One region of the Rhizobium beringeri genome, then DNA from elsewhere that is predicted to be linked to it. Evidence: riboswitches for the same ligand, from Rfam matches in the RefSeq annotation. Region 1 holds a riboswitch; the other holds the start of a gene.
What was found. A riboswitch is a leader RNA that binds a small molecule or an ion and turns the genes downstream of it on or off. The one in region 1 is predicted to bind thiamine pyrophosphate.
Positions count from the first base shown of each region.

Region 1 (5,638 bases):
TGGACGACGGTGCGCAGCAGCGCGGCGCGCTGGCGCATGCCGCCTGACAGTTCGGAGGGATAGTGGTGTTCGAAGCCGGCGAGGCCGAAGCTCTCGAACAGCGGCGCAACGGCGGCGCGGGCCGCGCGGCGGCTCATGCCTTTCACCTCGAGACCGAGTGCCGCATTGTCGATGATCCGGCGCCAGGGCATCAGCGCGTCGCGCTGCGGCATGAAGGCGAAGGAATGCGGCGCCTGTTCCAGCGGCGCGCCGTTAAAAAGCATGGTGCCGGAATCGGGTCGAAGCGCCTGGGTCAGCAGTCGCAGCACCGTCGATTTTCCGGAGCCGGAGGGGCCGACGATCGAAACGAACTCGCCGTCTGCGACGGTGAGCGAAATGTCGCCCAGCACCTTCATGCCGTCGAAGGACTTCGAGATGTTGCGCAGTTCAACCATTTCACCGCTCATCGGCGCTGCTCTCCGGATGGTTGCCAGGGCATGACGAGGCGCTGGATCATCTGTGTCGCTCCGAAGAGGCAGAGTGTCAGCACGGCGCTGACGACGACGGCGGCGAGCACGAGATCGGGACGGAAATTGTTCTTGGCGTTGAGGATATAGATGCCGAGGCCGCGGGCGGCGCCAGCATATTCGGCAAAGATCGCGCCGACGACGGCATAGGTGATCGAGATTCTGAGGCCGGCGAAGAAATAGGGCAGCGAGGAGGGAAGCCGTGCCAGGCGGAAAATGCGCCAGCGGCTCGCCTTCATTGAATTCAGCAATTCGGCGATGTCGCGGTCGGTCGATTCATAGCCCTGCAACAAGGCGACGAGCAGCGGGAAGAAGGTGACAAGCGCCACCAGCAGGACCTTCGGCAACAGGCCGAAGCCGAACCAGAGGACGACGAGGGGCGCGATCGCCACCAGCGGAAGGGTCTGGCTGGCGATGAAGATCGGCAGCAATGCCCGGCGCATGAAGGGCATGAAATCCATGAGGATCGAGGCGGCGAAGGCGAAGGCCAGCGACAGGGCGAAACCTCCGAGTGTCGCGCCGAGTGTCGGCCAGGTGTTTGATATCAGGGCTTCGCGGTTCAGCCAGCCCTGGATGACGATGCGGGAAGGCGCCGGCAGGATGGACGGTTTGATACCGGAAAGATCGACATAGAGTTCCCATGCCGCCAAAAAAACGCAGCCGGCCAGCAAGGCGGGCATCGCTCGGTACAGCGCAGCGCGGAGCGCGGCAAGGCGCGAATCCGATGGTTGTGGCAGTGTCATCAGCGTTCGTTTCAGGCTTTCGTCGGGCACTGCATAATTCCTTAAATCGGAATCGATTTAAGGATAAAATTATGCAGCAATTTAAAGTGTTACAGCGTCCTTTGCGCGTCTGAAAAGACACGCGGCGCTGTATTGGCGGACACCGTGATGTCGAGGGTCACATGTCCCTCGGGGTCGCCGAAGCGATAGAAGGCCTCACGAATGGTAGCAAAGACGGTACCGGCATCGCCAGAAAGCTTGGTGCAGAAATTCTTGGCGCGGTCGAAGGTGCCGGAGCGCTTCAGGAAGTCGATGCAGCCATAGATCTCGTCCATATGGGTATCGGTTCCCATGACGTAGAGCGAGAATTGCGCGGCGGTCGGCTGGCCGGTCTCGGCGGTGGTTTCAACGGCGGCAAGCGCGGCTGTTATACGCTCGGCAAGCGGCTCCGCCTGACCGAGGGAAAGGTTGACGCCGCAGATGGCGTCGTCCGGCTCGCCGGGGCAGCCGCGTGAAACGGCAGCGGACAGCACGCAATGCTCGCCGGTCTTGGCGGCGGCGACGAAAAGATCGTGCATGGCGGCGAAGAGAATTTCAGGCGGGCCGACCAGCAGCGTGGAGATGTCATCGGTCTCGATGCGCAGCCGGTCGCGATAGGGATAGAGCGCCTTGACGGCATCGAGAATGATGCCGACGAAATTGCCGGACATCGGATAAAGTGACACTTGTGCGCCTGAAAACATCTGAACCTCGCTCCGCTGGCATTACCCAGATCAGCTTTGAAGGGTCCAGAGGCTTGCACCTCACATCTCAGCCCCGGCGATACGGAGCTCCCCTGTTATTTGCGCGGAAACTATCACCGGGGTTTTCTCCCCGCAACAGCAAAATTGCGAACCCGTCCGCGCGGTCGGGATGGGCCTGATGTGACGGGGAACACCCGGACGGAGGTCCTGTCCGGGTGTTCCCAATGGTTCCGTACCTGCCGGGAACGGAACCGGAGCTTCTGCTTCAGGCGGCGATGTCGGCATAGGGACGATCGCTGCGGGCAGCGACGAGCGCCCGCGTCCACCATTCCAGCCTCGTCATCATCCGATCGAGCAAACGCATTGCGTCGGCGGGATTATCGAGCCGTCCCTCGGTGTCGAAGCGGTTCCAAGGTGCGGCAAAGCTGACCGAATCGCGGATCGTGACGGCGTGGAGTTCGGCAAAGACGAGCCGCAGCTGTTCGACGGCGCGCAGGCCGCCTGATATGCCGCCATAGGAAACGAAGGCGACCGGCTTGCCCTGCCAGGGCTCGAAGAAGAAATCGATGATCGACTTCAACGAGGCGGTGAAGCTGTGATTGTATTCCGGCGTGACGATGATGAAGGCGTCGGCCATGCCAAGCCGTCTGGCGAGCCTGTCGACTTCGGGGTGCGTCATGTCACGGTTGGCCGGCAGCGCGAAATCGAGCGGGTCGATGATGTCGATATCAAACTGCGGGAAGCGGACGAGCTCCTGCGTCAGCCATTTGACCACCCGGTCGCAGATGCGGCCCTCTCTCGTGCTTCCGTAGATGACAGCCAGCCTGGTGGGTGTTTTCATGCGTCGCTCCTTGTTGCGATTGGACTTTACGATTGCAGGAGCCAAGGTTATAAAACCTCAACTAATATTGAGGTCAAGAGGTGATGGATAGAATTCCCGCAGCGCCGCTCGGCAAGCTCCTGACGGTTGGTGAAGTGGCGGAGCGCAGCGGCCTGGCCGTCTCGGCGCTGCATTTTTACGAGACCAAGGGGCTGATCTCGAGCATCCGCTCCCGCGGTAATCAGCGGCGCTTTGGGCGCGATGTGCTTCGCCGGCTCGGCATCATCAAGGTGGCGCAGCGTGTCGGCATTCCGCTTTCGGAAATCCAGGCAGCGTTCGAGTCCCTGCCGCAGGGGCGCACGCCGACCGTCGCCGACTGGCAGACGCTGTCGGCGCGCTGGAAGGATGATCTCGACGCGCGAATCAGGCGGCTTAGCCTGCTGCGCAACCGTCTGACCGGCTGCATCGGCTGCGGCTGCCTGTCTATCGAAAGCTGTCCGCTGCGCAATCCCTGCGACCGGCTCGGCAAGGAGGGGCCAGGCGCGCGGCTTCTGGAGACCGAAAACTAAAAGGCTGGAACTTCTCGGGAAGAGCAGTTTCCAGGGCGAGACCTTAGTCCCCCCCGGAGAGACCAAGTCTCTCCGGGGCGAGGCCAAGTCTCTCCGGGGAGAGACCAAGTCTCTCCCGGAAAGATCGGTGCACGCCTTTCTTTCGGTCGGCGCACTCATATGTTAAGGGCGAATGACGCAACCGGCGGCATTGTCCGCGAGGAGGACGGCTTCGTGTTCCATCCCAGACTATTCGAAAATCGCAATGTGGTCGTTACCGGCGCCGGCCGCGGCATCGGCCTTGAAGTCGCCCGGCAGTTTCTGGACTGCGGCGCGAAGGTGATCGTCCATACCGGGCGCAAGCCGGGACGCGACCTGCCGGATTTCCTGCTGACGGCTGAATCCGAAAGACGGGCGCTGCTGCTGCATGCCGATTTCTCCGCAGTCGGTGGGGCAGCGCAATTTGCTGAAGATGCTCTTGCCTTCTTCGACAGGGTCCATGTACTCGTCAACAATGCCGGCACCATGCTTGGCCGTTTTCCCGCTGCCACGCTGACCGACGCAGAATATGAGGCGGTCGTGCGGCTCAACCAGACATCGGTGGTGGCACTAACACGTGCGCTGCTGCCGGCATTGAAGACGGCCGCGGGCGCTGCCATCGTCAACACGGTTTCGATTTCGGCGCTGACCGGCGGCAGCCCCGGTTCCTCGATCTATTCGGCTTCGAAAGCTTTCGTTGCGACCTATTCCAAGGCGCTTGCCCGTGAGCTTGCACCGGACGGAATCCGCGTCAATTGCGTGTCGCCGGGAACGATCGAGACGGAATTCCATGAGCGCTATTCCTCCCGCGAAAAGCTGGAGCAGACAAGAAAATCCATCCCCCTGCAGCGGCTCGGCACGGCGGAGGACTGCGCTCCCGCCTATCTGTTCCTGGCGGCTTCCTCGCTCTCGGGCTACATCACCGGACAGGTGATCGAGATCAACGGCGGTCAGCTTATCTGCTGATTTGTTTGGACCTTTTTTGGCATTTCATCACTTTTGACCAATTCGCTTGTGCGAATATGCTATTGTGCTGATCTACCTCATCGCCTCCCTTCCGAGATACCGAATGCCGTTGCCCAAACCCGAGCCGGGGATGACCGGCCAGGAATTGCACAAACTCGCTGGAAAAGCCCACGAAGCGAGCGATCTGCTGAAAGCGCTAGCGCACCAGACCCGACTTCTGATCCTTTGCATATTGGCGAACGAGGAGCGGACGGTGGGTGAAATCGAAAACATCCTCGGCATCCAGCAGGCAATGGTCTCGCAGCAGCTGGCGCGGTTAAGGCTCGAAGGCCTGGTCCATACGCGCCGTCAGGGCAGGCTGGTCTATTACAGCATCGGTAATGTCAGCGTGCTTGCCTTCCTCGAATCGCTGTTCGATCTTTTTCCGGCTGCAGAAAACAGTTAGCGATCGCCCTTGCGGAGCACGGCTGCTGCGTCAAAGATGAACTGACCCGGATGATGTCATGCCGGATCGGGAGACCGGATGATCGACAAGCTGGAATTCTTCATCGCCCTTGCCAATGAAAAGCATTTTGGCCGCGCTGCGGAGGAGTGCGGGATCTCGCAACCGACGCTTTCGGCTGCCATCCGGCAGCTCGAGGATCAGCTCGGCGTCATGCTGGTGCAGCGCGGTTCGCGGTTCCAGGGGCTGACGCCTGAGGGGCAGCGCGTGCTCGAATGGGCCCGGCGCATCGTCGGCGATGCCCGCACCATGCGCGAGGAGATGCGCGCCGCGCGTCGCGGCCTTTCCGGCCACATCCGCCTCGCCGCCATTCCGACCGCGCTCGCCATGCTTTCGCGCATCACCACGCCTTTTCAGGAGCGGCATCCCGGCGTGACCTTTTCGATCGTCTCGCGGAATTCGCTGCAGGTGCTGAGCATGCTCGAAAACCTCGAAATCGATGCCGGCATCACCTATCTCGAAAACGAGCCGCTCGGCCGCGTCACGACCGTTCCCCTCTATGCCGAGCGCTATAATCTGATCACGGCTGCAGGCAGCCCGCTATCCGATCGCGACAACGTGACCTGGCGGGAGATCGGCGATCTTCGGCTTTGCCTATTGACTGCCGACATGCAGAACCGTCGGATCATCAACCGTCACTTGACGGAAGCGGGCGCCACAGCGCATCCGACGCTCGAATCCAACTCGATGATCGTGCTGTTCTCGCATGTCAGGACTGGACGCTGGGCGAGCATCATGCCGCGGAACGTGGCCAAATCCTTTGGATTTCCAGTGGAAATCCGCATGATCCCG
Region 1 is NZ_SILG01000001.1:3,992,488-3,998,125, reverse strand. Features, by position in the region: gene ELH03_RS19940 (ABC transporter ATP-binding protein) at 1-446, opposite strand, end outside; gene ELH03_RS19935 (ABC transporter permease) at 443-1,249, opposite strand; gene ELH03_RS19930 (YkoF family thiamine/hydroxymethylpyrimidine-binding protein) at 1,339-1,971, opposite strand; TPP riboswitch at 1,962-2,075, opposite strand; gene ELH03_RS19925 (NADPH-dependent FMN reductase) at 2,237-2,812, opposite strand; gene soxR (redox-sensitive transcriptional activator SoxR) at 2,896-3,360, shown strand; gene ELH03_RS19915 (SDR family NAD(P)-dependent oxidoreductase) at 3,574-4,344, shown strand; gene ELH03_RS19910 (ArsR/SmtB family transcription factor) at 4,448-4,789, shown strand; gene ELH03_RS19905 (LysR family transcriptional regulator) at 4,868-5,638, shown strand, end outside.

Region 2 (5,638 bases), on a different contig from region 1:
GATCGACAGGCCGGAGGGCAGGTAGACGTTGAGCGGCAAAAGGGCGGTCAGCAGCAGCCGTGGCTTGCCCTTGTCGCCCTTGCCCTTTTCGCCCTTGCCCTGGGAACCGGCCGGCGAAGCTGCGATCGCCAGCGTCAGGATATTGACGGGTTTGCCGTCTTTGGCGACTTGCGCGACCTGGGCGACTTCGCAAGCCTCAGTGCCTGCCGAACCGGTGCAGCGATAATACCAGTCGTCGAATTTCTGGGATTTCATGGCCGGCGCCGGTTGAGCGGGCGCCTGCACCTGTTCCGGTCCTTGATCGGCTGGAACAGGTGATTGCGAAAAAGCCGGGTTGGCGCAAGCGATGAATATCAAAACGGGGGCGATAGTCGGAAGGGCCCGCTTCATGCCGATTTTCAAAAATTTTCTCATCTAAAATACAACTTCAGGAAGATTTTATTCGTGTGTAAAGCCGTATCGCTACAATCCGTCATTTAGTCAACCTAAGCGTGTCAGCACGGTAAAGTTTCCGTTAGATATTTACTTCACGTTCTGAGAGATCAAGTCTTGCGCTCGGCCGAGACTCGCCCTCATCGAATTCGCCAAGAGATTTCAACGCTCGAATAAAACCGATTGGCGAGGACCATGAGACGACGCGCAACTTACGCGAAGCTGTCCACCTGCCCGTCTTCATTGAAAATTCGACAGATGAACGGATAGGATGAATAATTCCGCACTATCCCCACTGCTGCAAAGTCTTGAAAAGATGAGCCTCATTCCTGCGAAGAAAAGAGCCTCTCCGGCATCTGCGTTTTTCCCGATGCTCCTCACAAATACAGAGATGTATTTTAGAAATTCATTGCACCCACGGTTGCTACTGTTATTCTTCTCGAAAAACGAGAGGACAGCCGCATGGCAAAACGGCAACGACGAGGGTAGCCCGGAACAGAACCGGCGGACGACATTCGGGAAAACCTGGTCAAACCCGAATCGGCGGCGATCTCTCATCCTTCATGAAGGGCGATCCAGACCCATAAATCATCCATAGCCATCGCGCGGCGCGTCGGTCGCATGATTGTCATTTTCGAGGTGACATCAGGCCCGTTCTCTGCGAAAAAGAGCGCGATGAGAGACAGGGGCGTTCGTCGACAGACGGGCTGAGAAGCACCCTTCGAACCTGAACCGGATAATGCCGGCGGAGGGAGTCGCTCGGGGTCGCGGCTTAGCCCGCACGAACCGCCCCGTGCCCGCCCCCGCCTGAAAGGGGCCATATGCAGACCAAGACTACACCCGGAGCGATGCTGAAGGCGATGCGCGAGAAGCCGCCGCTCGTTCAGTGCATCACCAATTACGTCGCCATGAACATTGCCGCAAATGTTCTGCTTGCCGCGGGCGCCTCGCCCGCCATGGTGCATGCTGCGGAAGAAGCCGGCGAATTCGCCGGGATCGCCAGTGCGCTGACCATCAATATCGGCACGCTGTCGACGCAATGGATCGACGGTATGCAGGCGGCGGCAAAGGCTGCGACATCAGCCGGCAAGCCGTGGGTGCTCGATCCTGTCGCTCACTATGCCACGGCTTTCCGCCGCAACGCCGTCGCCGACCTCCTGGCGCTGCGTCCGACCGTCATCCGCGGCAACGCTTCCGAGATCATCGCGCTTGCCGGCGGAGAGAGCCGCGGCCAAGGCGTCGACAGCCGCGATCCGGTCAAGCAGGCGGAAGGTTCGGCGCGATGGCTGGCTGAGCGTCAGCGGGCGGTCGTCGCCGTGACCGGCGCCGTGGATTTCGTCACCGACGGCGAGCGGGCCGTGCGCATCGAAGGCGGATCGGCCTTGATGCCGCAAGTCACCGCGCTCGGCTGTTCGCTCACCTGCCTCGTCGGCGCCTTTGCCGCGACGGCGCCTGAGGATATCTTCGGCGCGACGGTTGCTGCGCTTTCAACCTTCGCCATCGCCGGCGAGGAGGCAGCGCTTGGGGCGGCCGGCCCCGGCTCCTTCTCCTGGCGCTTCCTCGATGCGCTGGCCGCGCTCGACGCCGAAACGCTCGATGCCAGGGCGAGGATATCGGCGGCATGAAGGCTTTCGACCTTTCTCTCTACCTCGTCCTCGACCCCGATCTCTGCGTGGGGATCGGCATGGTCGAAACTGCGCGCCTTGCCGTTGCCGGCGGCGCGACGATGGTGCAACTGCGCGACAAACATGCCGGCACCATCGGGATGATCGAGACCGGCCGCGCCTTGAAACAGGCGCTAGATGGGACCGGCGCCCTTCTCATCGTCAACGATGACGTCGAGGCGGCAATCGCCATCGGCGCCGACGGCCTGCATATCGGCCAGGATGATATGGATGCATCCAGAGCGCGCACCCTGATCGGCCCTGACATGATCCTTGGCCTGTCGGTCGAGAGCGAGGCGCTCGCCGGTGCCGTCGATGCTGATCTCATCGATTACACCGGCGTCGGGCCAGTGTTTGCGACACCGACCAAGGCCGACCACAAGCAGCCGATCGGCTTTGACGGTCTTGCAAGGCTGGGGAAGGCCTCGCCGGTGCCGTCGGTCGCGATCGGCGGGCTCAAGGCGGATCATGTCGCCCAAGTGTTCGCCGCGGGCGCCAAAGGGCTTGCCGTCGTTTCCGCCATCTGCGGTACGCCGGACCCCGAAGCGGCCACGCGCCGCATCGCCGCAGAAATTCGAAAGGTCCGCGCATGATCCGCAACGTTCTCTCGATCGCCGGCTCCGATCCCTCCGGCGGCGCCGGCATCCAGGCCGATCTCAAGGCCTTCTCCGCTCGCGGCGTCTACGGCATGGCGGTGCTGACCGCGCTGACAGCGCAGAACACGCAAGGCGTCAGCGGCGTGCATCTGGTACCGCCGCAATTCGTCGCCGATCAGATCAATGCCGTCTTTGCCGATGTCCGCGTCGATGCCGTCAAGATCGGCATGATCGCCAATGCCGGCATCGCCGATGCCGTTGCCGGTGCGCTGACTGACCACCGCGACATTCCGATCGTCATCGACCCTGTCATGATCGCCAAGGGTGGAGCCGCCCTGCTCGCGCCTGAAGCGGTCGACGTGCTGACCCGGCGGCTGCTGCCGCTTGCCACGCTGCTGACCCCGAACCTGCCCGAAGCCGCCGCGCTGCTGCACCAGCCGGTGGCGACAAACCGGGCGGAGATGGCGGCGCAGGCCGAACGCCTGCTGGCGCTTGGCCCGGCCGCAGTGCTGGTCAAGGGCGGCCATCTCGACAGCGACGAGAGCCCTGACGTGCTTGCCACCGCCGCCGGCCTGCACTGGTTCGAAGCCAGGCGCGTCCCGACCAAGAACACCCATGGCACCGGCTGTACGCTCTCCAGCGCCCTGGCGGCCGAGCTCGCCAAGGGCGCCTCGGCGCGGGAGGCCGTCGCCATTGCAAAGGATTACCTCGCCGGCGCGGTCGCCGCTGCCGGACACCTCACTGTCGGCTCCGGCCACGGCCCGGTGCAGCATTTTTATGCGCTGTGGAAAGACGGAGAATAGGCGCTCGCTCAGCGAACATGCCACCAATCGAAAACGGCCCGGCCTTGCCGGGCCGTTTTTGCGTTCGGCACCTACTTTGCGTTGAAACCGCGGCGACTGCGGCAGGTCGTCCCTTTGCCCCTTTGAAAAACCCTGTTGACAAGCCCGGCCAGATGGCCAAGTCTATGACACTAAAAGGGGATACATTCCGCAATAACGGAATAACTGGAGGAATGACAGGTGCCAGACCTGCTTGTGAGCTTATACTCCGCTAAGCTCGCCGACCTGAAACAGAAGGCCTACCGTGTTGGCGTCTCCATCCGTCCGGCCCTCCCCCCGGAACTGCATCTCATCGCCAACTGGGTTCGCGAACAGTTTAGTGAGAACTGGGCAAGCGAAGTCACGGTCGCCTTTTCCCGCCAGCCAATCGCCTGCCTGATATCAGTCGACGGCGGTAAGCTCCTGGGCTTTGCCTGCTATGACACGACGGCGCGCGGCTTCTTCGGCCCGACCGGCGTCGACCCGCAAACGCGCGGCAAAGGCATCGGGCTCGCCCTGTTTTCCGCCTGCCTTCAGGCCATGAAGACGCTCGGCCACGCCTATGCCTTCATCGGCGATGCCGGCCCGGTCGATTTCTACGCCAAGACCGCAGGCGCAACCGTCATCCCCGCCCCCGACAAGGGCATCTACGAAGGCATGTTGAGAAGCACGCCGAAATGACCATCTGATCCCGGAGCTACAGAATTGTCCTCGACCCCGCTCGCCCTTTTCGTCGGCCTTCCGAATCCCACTATTTCGGAGGATGAATTCGCCCTCTTTCGCGAAACCAATCCGCTCGGCCTGTTCGTCGGCCGGCGCAATCAGCGCGAGCCGGAGCAGACGAGGCGGCTGATCGACCGCTTCCGCGAAGCTGTCGGCCGCGATGACGCGCCTGTCTTCACCGACCAGGAAGGCGGTCGCGTTCAGCATCTCGATGCCGGCCCCTGGCCGCTCTTTCGCAGCTTCGGCCAGTTCGCCGAACTTGCGCGCCGCGATTTCGATCTCGGTAAAAAAGCACTGCGCCTTTCCTCCCAGGCCATGGGCGCGATGATGACGGAACTCGGCCTTTCCAGCGGCTGCTCGCCCGTTCTCGACCTCGTCTTCGAGACGACGAGCACGGTCATCGGCGCCCGCTCCTTCGGCCCTGATCCCGATTTCATCGCTGCCCTCGGCCGCGAGGTGGTCGACGGTCTGCTCGAGACCGGCAACATGCCTGTTATCAAGCACATTCCCGGCCATGGCCGCGCGACGCTCGACTCCCACAAAGAGCGTCCGGTGGTCGACGCCAGCCGCGAGACGCTCACCGCGACCGATTTCAAACCCTTCGTGGCGCTGAAGGATACGCCCTGGGCGATGGTCGCCCATGTCGTCTATTCGGCCTATGACGCGGAACTGCCGGCGTCCGTCTCGCCGATCATGCATGACGTGATCCGCAAGGAGATGGGCTATGAGGGCGTGCTGATTTCCGACTGCATCTTCATGGAGTCGCTCTCCGGCACCCTGCCGGAACGCGTCAAACAAGTGCTCGACGCAGGCTTCGACATCGCGCTCCACAGCCACGGCGACATTCCGGAAAGCGAAGCCGCCGCCAAGGCCGCCCGTCCGCTGACGGAAGCCGCCCTGCAGCGGATCGCCGCCGGCAAATCCCGACTCGGCAATCTCAAGGTCGATTTCCGCGCCGCCCACGCAGAAGTCGAACACATGTTTGCAAGCGTGCTGGTCTCCTGACCGGCACGTCATCTCTCACCGCATAAGAAAAGGGGAATAAGACATGAAAAAATATCTTCTTGCCGCCGCCGCGCTGACACTGCTTTCGGGATCTGCCATGGCGCAGACGATCCTCACCGTGAATATCGAACCGGCGACGACCTGGGTTCGCAACTTCAACCCGTTCAACCAGACCTCGTCGCGCCAGTCCACGCTCGACTTCATCTATGAGCCGCTGGTTATTTTCAACCGCTTCGACAGCAACAAGCCGGTCTATCGCCTGGCTGAAAGCTTCAAGCTCTCCGACGACCTGAAGAGCATCGATTTCAAGCTGCGCCCGAACCTGAAATGGTCGGACGGCAAGCCGCTGACCGCAGCCGACGTCAAGTTCACCTATGATTACCTGAAGAAGTTCCCG
Region 2 is NZ_SILG01000003.1:378,723-384,360, forward strand. Features, by position in the region: gene ELH03_RS29270 (invasion associated locus B family protein) at 1-414, opposite strand, end outside; TPP riboswitch at 1,107-1,203, shown strand; gene thiM (hydroxyethylthiazole kinase) at 1,254-2,057, shown strand; gene thiE (thiamine phosphate synthase) at 2,054-2,689, shown strand; gene thiD (bifunctional hydroxymethylpyrimidine kinase/phosphomethylpyrimidine kinase) at 2,686-3,495, shown strand; gene ELH03_RS29290 (GNAT family N-acetyltransferase) at 3,715-4,194, shown strand; gene ELH03_RS29295 (glycoside hydrolase family 3 N-terminal domain-containing protein) at 4,219-5,241, shown strand; gene ELH03_RS29300 (ABC transporter substrate-binding protein) at 5,285-5,638, shown strand, end outside.
Region 2: another riboswitch for thiamine pyrophosphate. It lies ahead of thiM (hydroxyethylthiazole kinase); the one in region 1 lies ahead of ELH03_RS19930 (YkoF family thiamine/hydroxymethylpyrimidine-binding protein).